4 regions of the Peteryoungia algae genome follow, and region 4 is predicted to be linked to each of the others. Evidence: predicted binding sites of a transcription regulator. Region 4 holds the regulator's gene; each other region holds the start of a gene.
The links. Region 4 encodes LexA, which represses DNA repair genes until DNA is damaged. Its sites were predicted from a motif close to TGTTCNNNNTGTGTTCNG; they were not measured.
Positions count from the first base shown of each region.

Region 1 (3,131 bases), 420 kb from region 4:
TCCTCCCAGCCCGGCAGGAAGACGGTCTCGAATTCCAGACCCTTGGCCGAATGCAGCGTCATGATCGAGACGGCGTCGAGGTTCTCGTTGGTCTCGGCGTCCATGACCAGCGACACGTGCTCGAGGAAACCGCGCAGGCTCTCGAAGGTCTCCATCGAGCGGATGAGTTCCTTCAGGTTTTCCAGTCGTCCCGGCGCTTCGGCAGACTTGTCGTTCTGCCACATCGCCGTGTAGCCGCTTTCGTCTAGGATCTGCTCTGCGAGCTCGGTATGTGGCGTGGTTTCGAGCAGTGACTGCCAGCGGCGGAAATCGGTCACGACGTCGAAGAGCGCCTTGCGGGCTTTGGGCTTCAACTCATCCGTTTCGATGATGTCGGTCGCTGCCGCCAGCATCGGGATGTCCCGGGCACGGGCATAGTCGTGCAGATTGCGGATCGTCGTGTCGCCGAGGCCACGCTTGGGCGTGTTGACAATGCGCTCGAAAGCGAGATCGTCGGCCGGCTGGCAGACCAGACGAAAGTAAGCCATGGCATCGCGGATTTCGAGGCGCTCGTAGAAGCGTGGGCCGCCGATGACGCGGTAGTTGAGGCCGAGCGTGACGAAGCGGTCTTCGAATTCGCGCATCTGGAAGGAGGCGCGTACCAGGATTGCCATGTTGTTCAGCGGGTGCTGATTGCGCTGGAGCTGTTCGATCTCCTCGCCGACGGCCCGGGCTTCCTCTTCCGAATCCCAGGCGGCGTGAACCACGACCTTGTCGTCGTTGGGATCCACACGGTCGGTAAACAGCGTCTTGCCGAGGCGGCCCTCATTGTGGGCGATCAGGAAGCCGGCCGCACCGAGGATGTGTTCCGTCGATCGGTAGTTGCGCTCAAGCTTGATGACCTTGGCGCCGGGGAAGTCCTTCTCGAAGCGCAGGATGTTGTCCACCTCCGCGCCGCGCCAGCCATAGATGGACTGATCGTCGTCGCCGACGCAGCAGACATTCTGCGGCACGCCCGGCGGACGCTGGGCAAGCAGACGCAGCCACATGTACTGGGCGGTGTTGGTGTCCTGGTATTCGTCGACGAGGACATATTTGAAGCGCTGATGGTATTCCTTCAGCACATCCGGATTGGCTTTGAACATGCGGATCGGATGCAGCAGCAGGTCGCCGAAATCACAGGCATTGAGCGTCTTGAGGCGGGCCTGATAGGCGGCATAGAGTTCGCGCCCCTTGCCGTTGGCGAAGGCGCGGGCATCGCCCTCCGGGATCTGCGCCGGATCGAGACCCTTGTTCTTCCAGCCGTCGATCATCTGGGCGAACTGCTTGGCCGGCCAGCGCTTGTCATCCAGCCCTTCGGCCTGGATGATCTGCTTGATGAGGCGCACGACGTCGTCGGTATCGAGAATGGTGAAGGCGGAGGAGAGGCCAACCAGTTCGGCATGGCGCCGCAGCAGCTTCACGCCGATGGAGTGGAAGGTGCCCATCCACGGCATGCCCTCGACTGCACCGCCGACGAGATGACCGACGCGCTCCTTCATCTCGCGCGCGGCCTTGTTGGTGAAGGTCACCGCGAGAATCTGGCTGGGATAGGCGTGATTGGTCGCGAGAATATGGGCGATACGGGTGGTCAGCACGCGGGTCTTGCCCGTACCCGCACCGGCCAGTACCAATACGGGGCCATCGACGGTTTCGACTGCCTCGCGCTGTTCGGGGTTGAGGCCGGAGAGATAGTCGGGCGCGCGGGCCTGGTTCCGGGCGGCCATGGCGCGGGCCGCAATGCCGAGGCCACCACCGGAGGGCGCGCCGGCTCCTGCAGCAGGGGTCAGAGATGCGGCCGGCTTGCGCGGCGCGGGTTCTTCATCGAAGAATGGAATGTCGTCGAAACCGTTACTCATGCGGCCCAATGTAGTGATTCGGGTCGGAAAGGCCAGTGACGGCGTTCTGGTTTTATTCCTCGCGCCTGCTAACTCACGGATTTCAAACGTCTCCGGACGCCGCCCATGATATTGTGGAAGAGGCGCATATCTGTGGTGTGAACCGAGCCGTGTTCACGGTGGCGTGAAAAGACGCGAGATTACAAATCAGTAAGCTTGACGTTGTGCCATTGCCACCGACCGTTTGCACCCGATACTTAGCGGCTGACATTCCGTTTTTACATTTTGGAGCCTTGCATGCCGATTTGGAAGCAACTCGCCATCAGTCTTGCCGTTCTCTTCGCGGGTCTCTGTGCCCTGGTCTATTTTTCACCCGGAGCAGGGCGAACGCTCGTTTCCATGGGCGTGCCGGCATCGGCGGTCGCGCTGTTGTCCAGCGGGCCTGAGGGTGAAGGACAGGGCAGGCGGCAGGCGCAGTCCGGCGGCCAGGGACAAGGTGCAGGACAAGGGCAAGGACAAGGGCAAGGCGGCGGTCAGGCTCAGGGCAACCGTCGTGGCGGTGGCAACCAGGCCATTCTTGTGGCCACGCAGCCGGTGACCATGGGCGTGGTGAACGACCGGTTGAGCGCGATCGGCGACGGAGAGGCCATCGAGGCCGTGACCGTTATGCCGCAGGCCTCCGGGACCCTTGCGGAAATCCTGGTCTCGTCCGGCCAGAAGGTGACGAAGGGCGACGTGATCGCCCGGCTGGATCGGGAAGAACAGGTTATCTTGCGCGATCAGTCGGCCGTGGCGCTGCGCAGCGCCAAGGAAAAAGCCGAATCCTACCGGAACCTGCAGAGCTTCTCGCGACTCGATGTCCTGGATGCACAGATTGCTGAGGAGCAGGCACAGCTGCAGCTCACCACGGCCGAACTCAACCTGAAGCGCCGCGACATCGTGGCACCGATCGACGGCGTGATCGGGATCGTCGGCGTCAATGTCGGCGACAATGTAACGAACACGACCGCCATCGTTTCCCTCGACAATCGCAGCCAGCTTCTGGTCGATTTCTGGGCTCCCGAGCGTTTCGTGGCAGCTGTCCGACCGGGCATGCCGGTCGAGGCAAGGTCCGTCTCGCGCCCGGGACAGGCCTTCAACGGCGTCGTCGAGGCCGTCGACAGCCGTGTGGATCAGGCAAGTCGCACGATCCGAATTCGTGCGAAGATCGACAATCCGGACGATGTCCTGCGCGCCGGCATGTCGTTTGCCGTATCGATGCGTTTCCCCGGTGAT
Region 1 is NZ_CP128477.1:1,287,934-1,291,064, reverse strand. Features, by position in the region: gene QTL56_RS06440 (ATP-dependent helicase) at 1-1,877, opposite strand, end outside; gene QTL56_RS06435 (efflux RND transporter periplasmic adaptor subunit) at 2,154-3,131, shown strand, end outside.
Region 1: a site for LexA is predicted at 1,920-1,937, ahead of QTL56_RS06440 (ATP-dependent helicase). Genes of this name have one in related genera too.

Region 2 (3,131 bases), 2.1 Mb from region 4:
GCCCCTCCATGCCGGAGATCGGCGTGAACCGGAAACCGGCGAGTTGTCCCATGGCATGGCCTTCCACGAAGACATCACCGTTCACACTGATTTCAGCTTCCAACATCGCATTCTCTCTCAAGCGCTTCATGAGCACAGATGTCCTGCGATCAACAAAGCGTTTCGTCAACCGTTCATGTAACGCATCGGACAATCGGTCTTCGATTTCCCGCGTCTTTTCTTGCCAGTGTGTCGGATCGGCAAGCCAACCGGGTCGGTTCGACACATAGGTCCAAGTTCTAATCTGCGCAATCCGCGCCGACAGCGTATCGATCTCGCCATCAGTCCGATCTGCCCGCCGTACCTGTTCGCCGAGGAAATCCTCGTTGACGGTACCGCGCCTGACCAGATCGAAGTAGAGGCTCTGAATCAGATCTGCATGCTGTGCAGGTGTAATACGCCGATAGTCGGGCAGCGCACAGGCCTCCCAGAGCTTTTCGACGCGATCGGGTCGGTCGGTGATGTCGGATATCTCGGGATAGCGCGACAGATACTCCAGTGCCTGCTGGTCCGTCGCCGGCAGAGCGCGGGTCAATCCTTCGATGCGAGGCACCGCATCGAGACTTCGCTGCAGTCCCGCAATCGACGAAAAATCGAATCTTTCCGTCCGCCATTGCAGAACCTTGACCTGATCGAACTGATGCGTTTCCAGACGCTCCACCAACTCGTCGTCGAACGGATCGACACGCCCCGTCACGCCGAACGTGCCATCCTTGATGTGGCGGCCGGCTCGCCCGGCGATCTGTCCGAGCTCGCCCGGATTGAGATTGCGGAACTGGTAGCCGTCGAACTTGCGGTCCTGGGCGAAGGCGACATGATCGACATCGAGGTTCAGGCCCATGCCGATGGCATCGGTCGCAACGAGGTATTCGACATCGCCTTCCTGATAGAGGCCAACCTGGGCATTGCGGGTCCGCGGGCTGAGCGCGCCGAGAACGACGGCTGCACCGCCACGCTGGCGGCGGATCAGCTCGGCGATCGCATAGACTTCGTCGGCGGAGAAGGCGACAATCGCTGTGCGCTGCGGCAGGCGGGTGATTTTTTTCTGGCCGGCATAAAACAGCTGGGAGAGCCGTGGCCGCTCGACGATGGTAATCCCTGGCAGAAGCTGGATCAGGATCGACTTCATCGTTGCCGACCCAAGCAACAGCGTCTCCTCCCGTCCTCTCAGGTGAAGCAGGCGGTCGGTGAAGATGTGGCCACGCTCGAGGTCTCCAGCCAACTGGATTTCGTCAATCGCGACGAAGGCCGCTTTGGTCTCGCGCGGCATCGCCTCGACCGTGCAGACGGAAAACCGGGCATTCGGGGGGCTGATCTTCTCTTCGCCGGTGACCAGCGCGACATTCTGCGCACCGACCCGTTCGACGACACGCGTATAGACTTCGCGGGCAAGCAATCTCAGCGGCAATCCAATGATGCCGGACCCGTGCGCGACCATGCGTTCGATCGCAAAGTGGGTCTTGCCGGTATTGGTTGGCCCCAGCACAGCACTCACGCCGCGGCCACTCAGGATCATGGGTTGGGTATTCAAAGACCGCTCCGCTTGTCGGGACCGCGCGTCGTCCGCTATCCGGCGCCCTTGGCCAACAAATGGAGGCTGACAGGGGCAAAGGCAAGGCGCTTGCGGCGATCACCCCAGAATTCCGTCCAAACCCTTGATCAGAATCAGTTTTTGGTTGCGGGAACACTCTGGGAACGAATCAGCGACGAATCATCGACTCGCCCGGATTCAGGCTTTGTTCACGGCTAGATGTCGATGCCCTGCCCCATGATCCCTACCATATCCTGAATCGAGAAATCCACTTCGCTGTCCCTCCACCGAGCAGAATGGCAGGTGGAACCTATGGAACATTCGCACCGCGGCGCACGTTGCTTTGGCCGAGGTACACTGCGATGACACTTCAACCACCACCTCCGGATTGGATCGGAAAAACTGACGCAGGACAGGAGTTTGTCCTGATTCATGGCATGGTCATGGCACCATCCTTCTGGCGGACCTATGCCCCGCAGCTCGCCCGGCACGGGCGAACGGCAGCCTACCCGCTTCCGGGGCACTATCCGTGGATTCTGGACGAGCCTGGCCAGGTGATCGGGCCCCATGACGTGGTCGAAGCCTATGCGACGGCAATCCGTCGCGATTTCGGCGGTCGCCCCGTCAACCTCATCGGTCACTCCACCGGCGGCTTCGTCTCGCTGCTCTTTGCGCTTCATCATCCCGAATTGGTCAAGTCGATCACGCTGATCGGCGCCTTCGCCTGCGGACGTTTCGAGGGACAGGAGCGGCTGCCCGCGCGGCTGCTCCGGGTTCCGCGTGTCGGCGCCTTCCTGTTCGGTCAGTTCTTCCGTCGATGGATAGCCACCCAGGAACAGTTTCGCTGGGGGTCGATTGAATGTGTGTATGACAAGGGATGTCCCTGGCAGGACAATCGCGCGGTCGAGGCGATGGAAGATGTGCGTCTCGAGCTCAAGAGGGCGCGCCCGGAAGACATTGCAGCCTGTATCCGCTTCATGTCTGCGACCACGCTCGTCAAAGACCTGCCCCGCATCAGCGTCCCGGTACTGAACCTCGTCGGCGCCAATGATGCAATCGTTCCGCCGGCACACCAGCTACGGGTTTCGAAACTTCTGCCTCAGGCACAAACCGTAATCCTGCGCGATTGCGGCCACCTTCCCATGGTCGAACATCAGGCCCGAACAGACCAAGCGATCTCGGCTTTCCTTTACGGTCTCTCGACGATGCCGGCCGCCTCGGCCCCATTGGCGCCTGCCTCGCGGCGCGCCTCGACAATCGCCGGACTGCACCGGCTTCTTGGCAGCCTGGCAGGACCGATGGAACAATCCGCAAGCCGTGGCGTTCTTTCGGCACAAGACTGGAATATCCACCACGGCTTAGGAGAGGGCCCCCAATGAGTACCATTCTCATCGTCATACTAATTCTGCTGCTGATCGGCGTATTGCCGACCTGGGGGCATAGCCGCAGCTGGGGCTACGGCCCGTCCGGCGGCCTGGGCCTCGTACTTCTCATCCTCATCATCCTGATGTTGATGGGTCGAATTTGACCTGAAGCAACACCAACTCGACGTGAAAAGGTT
Region 2 is NZ_CP128477.1:2,960,251-2,963,381, forward strand. Features, by position in the region: gene QTL56_RS14095 (helicase-related protein) at 1-1,555, opposite strand, end outside; gene QTL56_RS14100 (alpha/beta fold hydrolase) at 2,014-2,949, shown strand; gene QTL56_RS14105 (DUF3309 family protein) at 2,946-3,098, shown strand.
Region 2: a site for LexA is predicted at 1,720-1,737, ahead of QTL56_RS14095 (helicase-related protein). Genes of this name have one in related genera too.

Region 3 (3,131 bases), 640 kb from region 4:
TCTCCGTTCCAGGCGGCAGATCCCCTGGGCGTTGCGATCAGCCAGTCCATGTCGGTGAAGCGCCGTTGAAAGAAGCCCGCCGTGCGGGAGACGATGAAATGCTCCGGCTCGAACCAGGCGACGAAACGCCGGCGCTCGGCCTGAACAGCCTCTACCTCGCGAAACCGCACGAAGGCTTTCATCTTGTGGCTGTCACGCCTCACATTCTTGATCAGTCGCATGAGCAGTGCGACGTCGGCATCGGACCTCACCTGCAACAGGCTGCGCTCCGCCTGGAGGCGCCAGAGGATGCGATAGAGAAGCGAAAACCGATCAGGATCCGAATGGCAGATCGCCGTTTCTGCCGCCTCGATGAAACCCTTGGGCACGACCATGTCCGACGGCGCGGTGTGCCCGGGTTCTGGCCCATCGACAGCGCCGAACAGATCCTCCCCCTGTCCAGCAACCTGCCAGCGAACCTCGTCCGGCGCGACCGCATCTGCAAGCAGACGGCGGGCGGCATGCCGCCATTCACCGAACTCCCCTCGCCCGTCGAGCGTGACCGTCCGCATCAAAAGAGCGACAACTGTTCGGCCGGCGGCGCAAAGACGGCGCGAAGATCCGTACGGTCGAGGCTGCGATTGGGCGACCAGCCCTCTGCGACGATGAAGGATCGCACCTTCTTCAAGGACACGCCAAGCCGCGCCAGGTCTTCGAGCCTCACCCGCCTGTGGCGCCGGGCAGACAAAAGTCCGTTGACCGTCTTTGTGCCGAAACCGGGCACGCGCAACAGCGTCTCACGATCCGCCTTGTTGACATCGACAGGAAAGCGGTCGCGATTGGCGAGCGCCCAGGCGAGCTTCGGGTCCAGCTCGAGATCGAGCATGCCACCCTGCCCGATCGATGAAATCTCCTCGACCGAGAAACCGTAGAAGCGATAGAGCCAGTCGGCCTGATAGAGGCGATGCTCGCGCATCAGCGGCGGCTTGATCAGCGGGAGGTTTTTCGAACTGTCCGGGATCGGGCTGAATGCGGAATAATAGACCCGCTTCAGGCCATAGGAGCTGTAGAGCCGCGCACTCGATCCGAGGATCGTCGCGTCATCGGCGCCATCAGCCCCGACGATCATTTGCGTGCTCTGTCCGCCGGGAACGAATTTCTTGCGCCGGCCGGTATGCGTTGGCTCGCGGGCCTCATCGATCTTCAGCCTCAGATCCGCCATGGACCGGCGGATGTTCACGGGCCGCTTTTCAGGAGCGTATCGTTCGAGCCCGTGATCGGTCGGCAATTCGATATTGATCGACAGACGGTCGGCATAGAGGCCTGCCTCTTCCACCAGATGCGCCGAGGCCTCGGGGATCGTCTTCAGGTGAATATAGCCGCGGAAATCATGCTTGGTCCTGAGGTCTCTCGCGACCGTCACCATTTCCGCCATCGTATCGTCGGAGGAGCGGATGATGCCAGACGACAGAAACAGCCCCTCGATATAGTTGCGCCGATAGAACTCGATCGTCAGCCACACCACTTCCTCCGGTGTAAAGCGGGCGCGTTCGATATTGCTCGACGAGCGATTGATGCAATAGGCGCAGTCGTAGATGCAGAAATTCGTCAGCAGGATCTTCAACAGAGAGATGCATCGACCATCCGGCGCATAGGCATGGCAGATCCCTGAACCCTCTGTCGACCCCAGACCACCAGAGGCCGCAGAATCGCGCTTGGTCGTCCCGCTCGACGCGCAGGACGCATCGTATTTGGCAGCGTCGGAGAGAATGGCGAGACGTTCTTTGAGAGACTTCTTCATTTTTATGTTCTCTATACGTTCTCCTGACTTCCGTCAAGAAAAAGACCTGCGACATTCCGTCTCCACACCTGCCAAGCAATTGAGAAAGTTAGCGTTTTCGAGCCTGAAACGGCGATGTGGAATCAGGTGTCGAAAACTCTGGAAATTGCGCTGACCATTCTGCTATAGTCCCGCTCAACCTGATTTGTGACATGGTTCCGCAGCTTTGCTTCGGAACCTGTTTTCTTTTGTGTCCGCTGTGCGGCCATGAATACGAAGGAAGACGAAATGGTAGACAAGGTACCGATGACGCAGAACGGCTTCGTCCGGCTCAACGAAGAGTTGCGCTGGCGCCAGCAGGAAGAGCGTCCCCGCATCATCGAGGCGATTGCAGAGGCGCGCGCCCATGGCGATCTCTCCGAGAATGCGGAGTATCACGCCGCCAAGGAAGCGCAGAGCCACAACGAGGGCCGCGTCGGCGAACTGGAAGACCTGATCGCACGTGCAGAAGTCATCGATCTCTCGAAGATGTCCGGCTCCAAGATCAAGTTCGGCGCGACCGTAAAGCTCATCGACGAGGACACCGATGAAGAGAAGACCTACCAGATCGTCGGCGACCAGGAAGCCGATGTGAAGGCTGGCCGTATCTCGATCTCCTCGCCGATCGCCCGCGCGCTGATCGGCAAGGAAGTCGGCGACAACATCGAAGTCGTCGCCCCGGGCGGCTCCAAGGCCTACGAGATCCTCGCGGTCAAGTGGGGCTGATCTAGGCCGGAAGGGCTTTCCCGTGTCGCAATCCCTCGAGGAGATCACTGTGATCGCGCCGCATTTCAAGCGGCGCCTTTCAGGGGTAACGTCGACGGTCATCCAGCTCATACCCGAGCAGCGACGACAGGGCCTTGGAATTCTGACGTTCGGGCCCGGCCTGCCCGGGCATCTGCCGAAAATGCGCTGGGCGCAACTGCCCGGGCTCTGGAAGAGACCGAAAGCCGCCTCCGACCGCGTCTGGCATGCCCGCCGCAACAACGAGATGCTGGCTGGCCTGATCCTCCGCGACGTCTGTCGAATGCCGCTCAAGCTGCTCTTTACCTCGGCGGCTCAACGGAACCACAGCCGCTATACCCGCTGGCTCATCTCGAAAATGGACGCCGTGGTCGCGACCAATGCGAAGTCTGGCTCGTTCCTCAAGGTCCCCCACACCGTCATCCGCCATGGTGTGGACCTTGAGCTTTTCCATCCAGCCGATGGTATGGATACAGACCTCCCGGAGGATCTGCATGGCCGTCTGCTGGTCGGTTGCTTCGGTCGCGTGCGACACCAGAAGGGCACGGATCTCTTCGTTCGCGCCATGATCGAGCTTTTGCCGCAGAAC
Region 3 is NZ_CP128477.1:1,504,461-1,507,591, forward strand. Features, by position in the region: gene QTL56_RS07395 (UdgX family uracil-DNA binding protein) at 1-551, opposite strand, end outside; gene QTL56_RS07400 (putative DNA modification/repair radical SAM protein) at 551-1,780, opposite strand; gene greA (transcription elongation factor GreA) at 2,048-2,524, shown strand; gene QTL56_RS07410 (glycosyltransferase family 4 protein) at 2,547-3,131, shown strand, end outside.
Region 3: a site for LexA is predicted at 1,786-1,803, ahead of QTL56_RS07400 (putative DNA modification/repair radical SAM protein). Genes of this name have one in related genera too.

Region 4 (3,131 bases):
GGCTGGGGTGGAGGTTACGTCTTTCCGCGCCTACCCGGCTGGTTCATGCTCGGAACGATCACCGGCATGCTCCTGCTGACGCTGTTTCGCAGCAGTCTCAGACATGCAGGAACCGTCCTGATCGCGGTGACGCTCGTTGCGACATGGCTTGGGCCGAGACAGGAACCCGGTGAACTGATGATCAGCGAGGATGCGAGACTAGTGGCGCTCTGGAGCGGTGACGGCGCCGCACGGACCCTCGCTATCAACCGAACTCGGCCGCCGGCCTTCATCTTCGATCAATGGCGACCGGTGCTGGATGTCGAGACGACGATGCCGCCCCAAATGCTTACGATTGGCGAATTGCCAGCGCCACCTGACTGGCGAACCGGAGAGACCTGGAGCGCAGCGCAGCGATCGGCTGCTGCAACGCTTCTCGATCAATTGACCAAATCTGCCAGGATGGACCGGTTCACCTGCATCAAGCAGGCCTGTGTCGCCCGGATGGACACGGGGAAATTGCTGATGACCCTCGACCGTCCCGACCTGGTCGGGGTTGGCTGCGACCTTGCCGATGTCGTCGTTCTGGCGGCTCGCACGCGATTGACCGCCTGCCGCTCGGGTGCGGCGCTTCTGTCGCAAAGCAGCCTCAGGGCCACCGGCGCTGTCGAAATTTCCGGCCTTGCAGACGCGCCGCAGCACCTGGTGATCAGAACATCTTTCGAGGGGAAGCCGAGACCGTGGACGCAACACCGCCTCTACGACTGGCGCACGGCATCGGCGGCAGACGAACACACCATCCCCCAAGCATCAGAAAGCCGGACAACGGCGCAACAACTGTCGCCGACAGCTGACGCTCAGTGATACCGGCGGATGAGGCCGACCAGCTTGCCCTGGATCTTGACCCGATCCGGCGGGAAGATTCGCGTTTCATAGGCCGGATTGGCGGCCTCCAGCGCGATCGACGCGCCACGCCGGCGGAACCGCTTCAATGTTGCTTCCTCGTCGTCGACGAGCGCCACGATGATGTCCCCCGGATTGGCGTTGGACGCATTGCGGATGATGACGGTATCACCGTCGAGGATCCCGGCTTCGATCATCGAATCGCCCTTCACCTCGAGGGCGTAGTGATCACCGGAGCCGATCATCTCGGCCGGCACGGTAATGTCATGCGTATTGTTCTGGATTGCAGAGATCGGTACGCCAGCCGCGATACGGCCCATGACGGGAACCGAGATGGAAGAACTCCTGTCTTCAACCGGCTGCTTGGTGAGTGTTGGCGCTGGCGGTGCCTTGCCAAGACTGCCTTCGATCACGCTCGGGGCAAAACCGCGACGGGGCTGCATGCTCGGAGAATAGGCTTCCGGCAGTTTGATAACCTCAAGGGCGCGAGCTCGATTCGGCAACCGGCGGATGAAGCCGCGTTCCTCGAGCGCCGTGATCAGCCGATGGATGCCGGATTTCGATGCGAGATCCAGCGCGTCCTTCATCTCGTCGAAGGAAGGCGGGACGCCCGATTCTTTCATCCGCTCGTGGATGAAGAGAAGCAGTTCCTGTTGCTTGCGCGTCAGCATATGCGGTGCCCCTAAGGTGAAACAAATACAGAACAGACACTATCTGTTCCATTTGTGTTCCGCAAGGGGATAAATTTTCGTGAAGAGCCGGTGAGAAAATGCGATGGCCTGATGTGCAGGTCTTGAAACAGTCCGATTTTGTACCGCTGCAATGCAAAGAGCGGATACTTTCAAAGCCCAGCGGACCTTTCTCGGGGAATAAGACGAATGCTCAAGGACATTGAAAATCTCGTTTTGGGGAAGACGCAAGCCGATCTGTCTTCTGCGGAAAAGAAGGTGCTGAAGCGGGCTCGGGAGCGCCGCACGGTTTCGACCAACGCCGGCGAGGAATTCCTGGCCCATGCGACCGTCGGTCAACGATTGGCAGACGGCATTGCGAGGGTGGGTGGCTCCTGGGGCTTCATCATCGCCTTCATGGTGCTCTTCGTAGCCTGGGTGGTTCTCAACACCGTGGTTCTGGCGACCCGCTCCCTCGACCCTTATCCGTTCATCTTCCTCAACCTTCTCCTGTCCATGCTGGCCGCGATCCAGGCCCCGATCATCATGATGAGCCAGAACCGCCAGGCCGAGCGCGATCGGTTCATGGCGGCAAAGGATTATGAGATCAACCTCAAGGCAGAGATCGAGGTTTTGGCCCTTCATCACAAGATCGACGAACAGGTACTCAAGGAATTGCGCGAAGCGCGGCAGCAAATCGACGCATTGCGCCAGACGCTCGAAACCCTTTCAATCCAGCCGCGCAATTCCCAAATCTGACGCAGAACTCGAGAGAAATATGTCCAATCCCATCACGTCCCCCCGCGCCATCGATCATCTCGTCCTCCCGGTCGTGGATCTCGAAACCTCCCGCGATCGGATGAGCCGCCTCGGCTTCACGGTTGCGGCCGATGCCCGCCATCCATTTGGGACCGAGAACGCCTGCGTCTTTTTTGCAGATGATACCTATCTGGAGCCCCTGGCCGTCGGCAGCCGAGAAGGCTGCCTTGAGGCTGCACGCATCGGCAATGTGTTTGTCGCACGCGATCTCGCCTTCCGCTTTCGCCGTGGCGAAGGCCTCTCGGCCATCGTCGTGAAGACGGACGATGCAACTGCAGATGATAGACGGTATCGCGATGAGGGACAGAGCGGCGGGCCCGTTCTCGAATTTTCGCGGCAGTTCCGATTCCCTGATGGGCGATCGGCGGAGGGGGCTTTCCGGCTCGCCTTTGCAGCCGACCTGCGTTCGCCTGATTTCTTCGGCTTCGCCTGTGAACGCGTAAATCCGATACCGGCGGATCGCGGTGACTTGGTCGTGCACGCCAATGGTGCCGCCGGTCTTCGGCGAATCGTCCTGGTCGAGGAAAATCCGAGTGATTTCCAGTATCTGCTGGAAATGGTGCTCGATCAGCGCGACGTCACGGCGCATTCCTTCGGCATGGCGATCGAGGCATCCAATGCCTCGGTTGACGTCCTGACCTCCGAAGGGTGTTCGGCCCATTACGGTCTGGATTCCAGGCATCTGGAACGCGGTCTCCTGGGCGCGGCCGTGGTGGTCGCCGTCGCCGATCTCGGCGTGACAGAAGCCTGCCTCGCTGCTAA
Region 4 is NZ_CP128477.1:863,215-866,345, forward strand. Features, by position in the region: gene QTL56_RS04435 (ComEC/Rec2 family competence protein) at 1-843, shown strand, start outside; gene lexA (transcriptional repressor LexA) at 837-1,553, opposite strand; gene QTL56_RS04445 (DUF1003 domain-containing protein) at 1,761-2,309, shown strand; gene QTL56_RS04450 (VOC family protein) at 2,329-3,131, shown strand, end outside.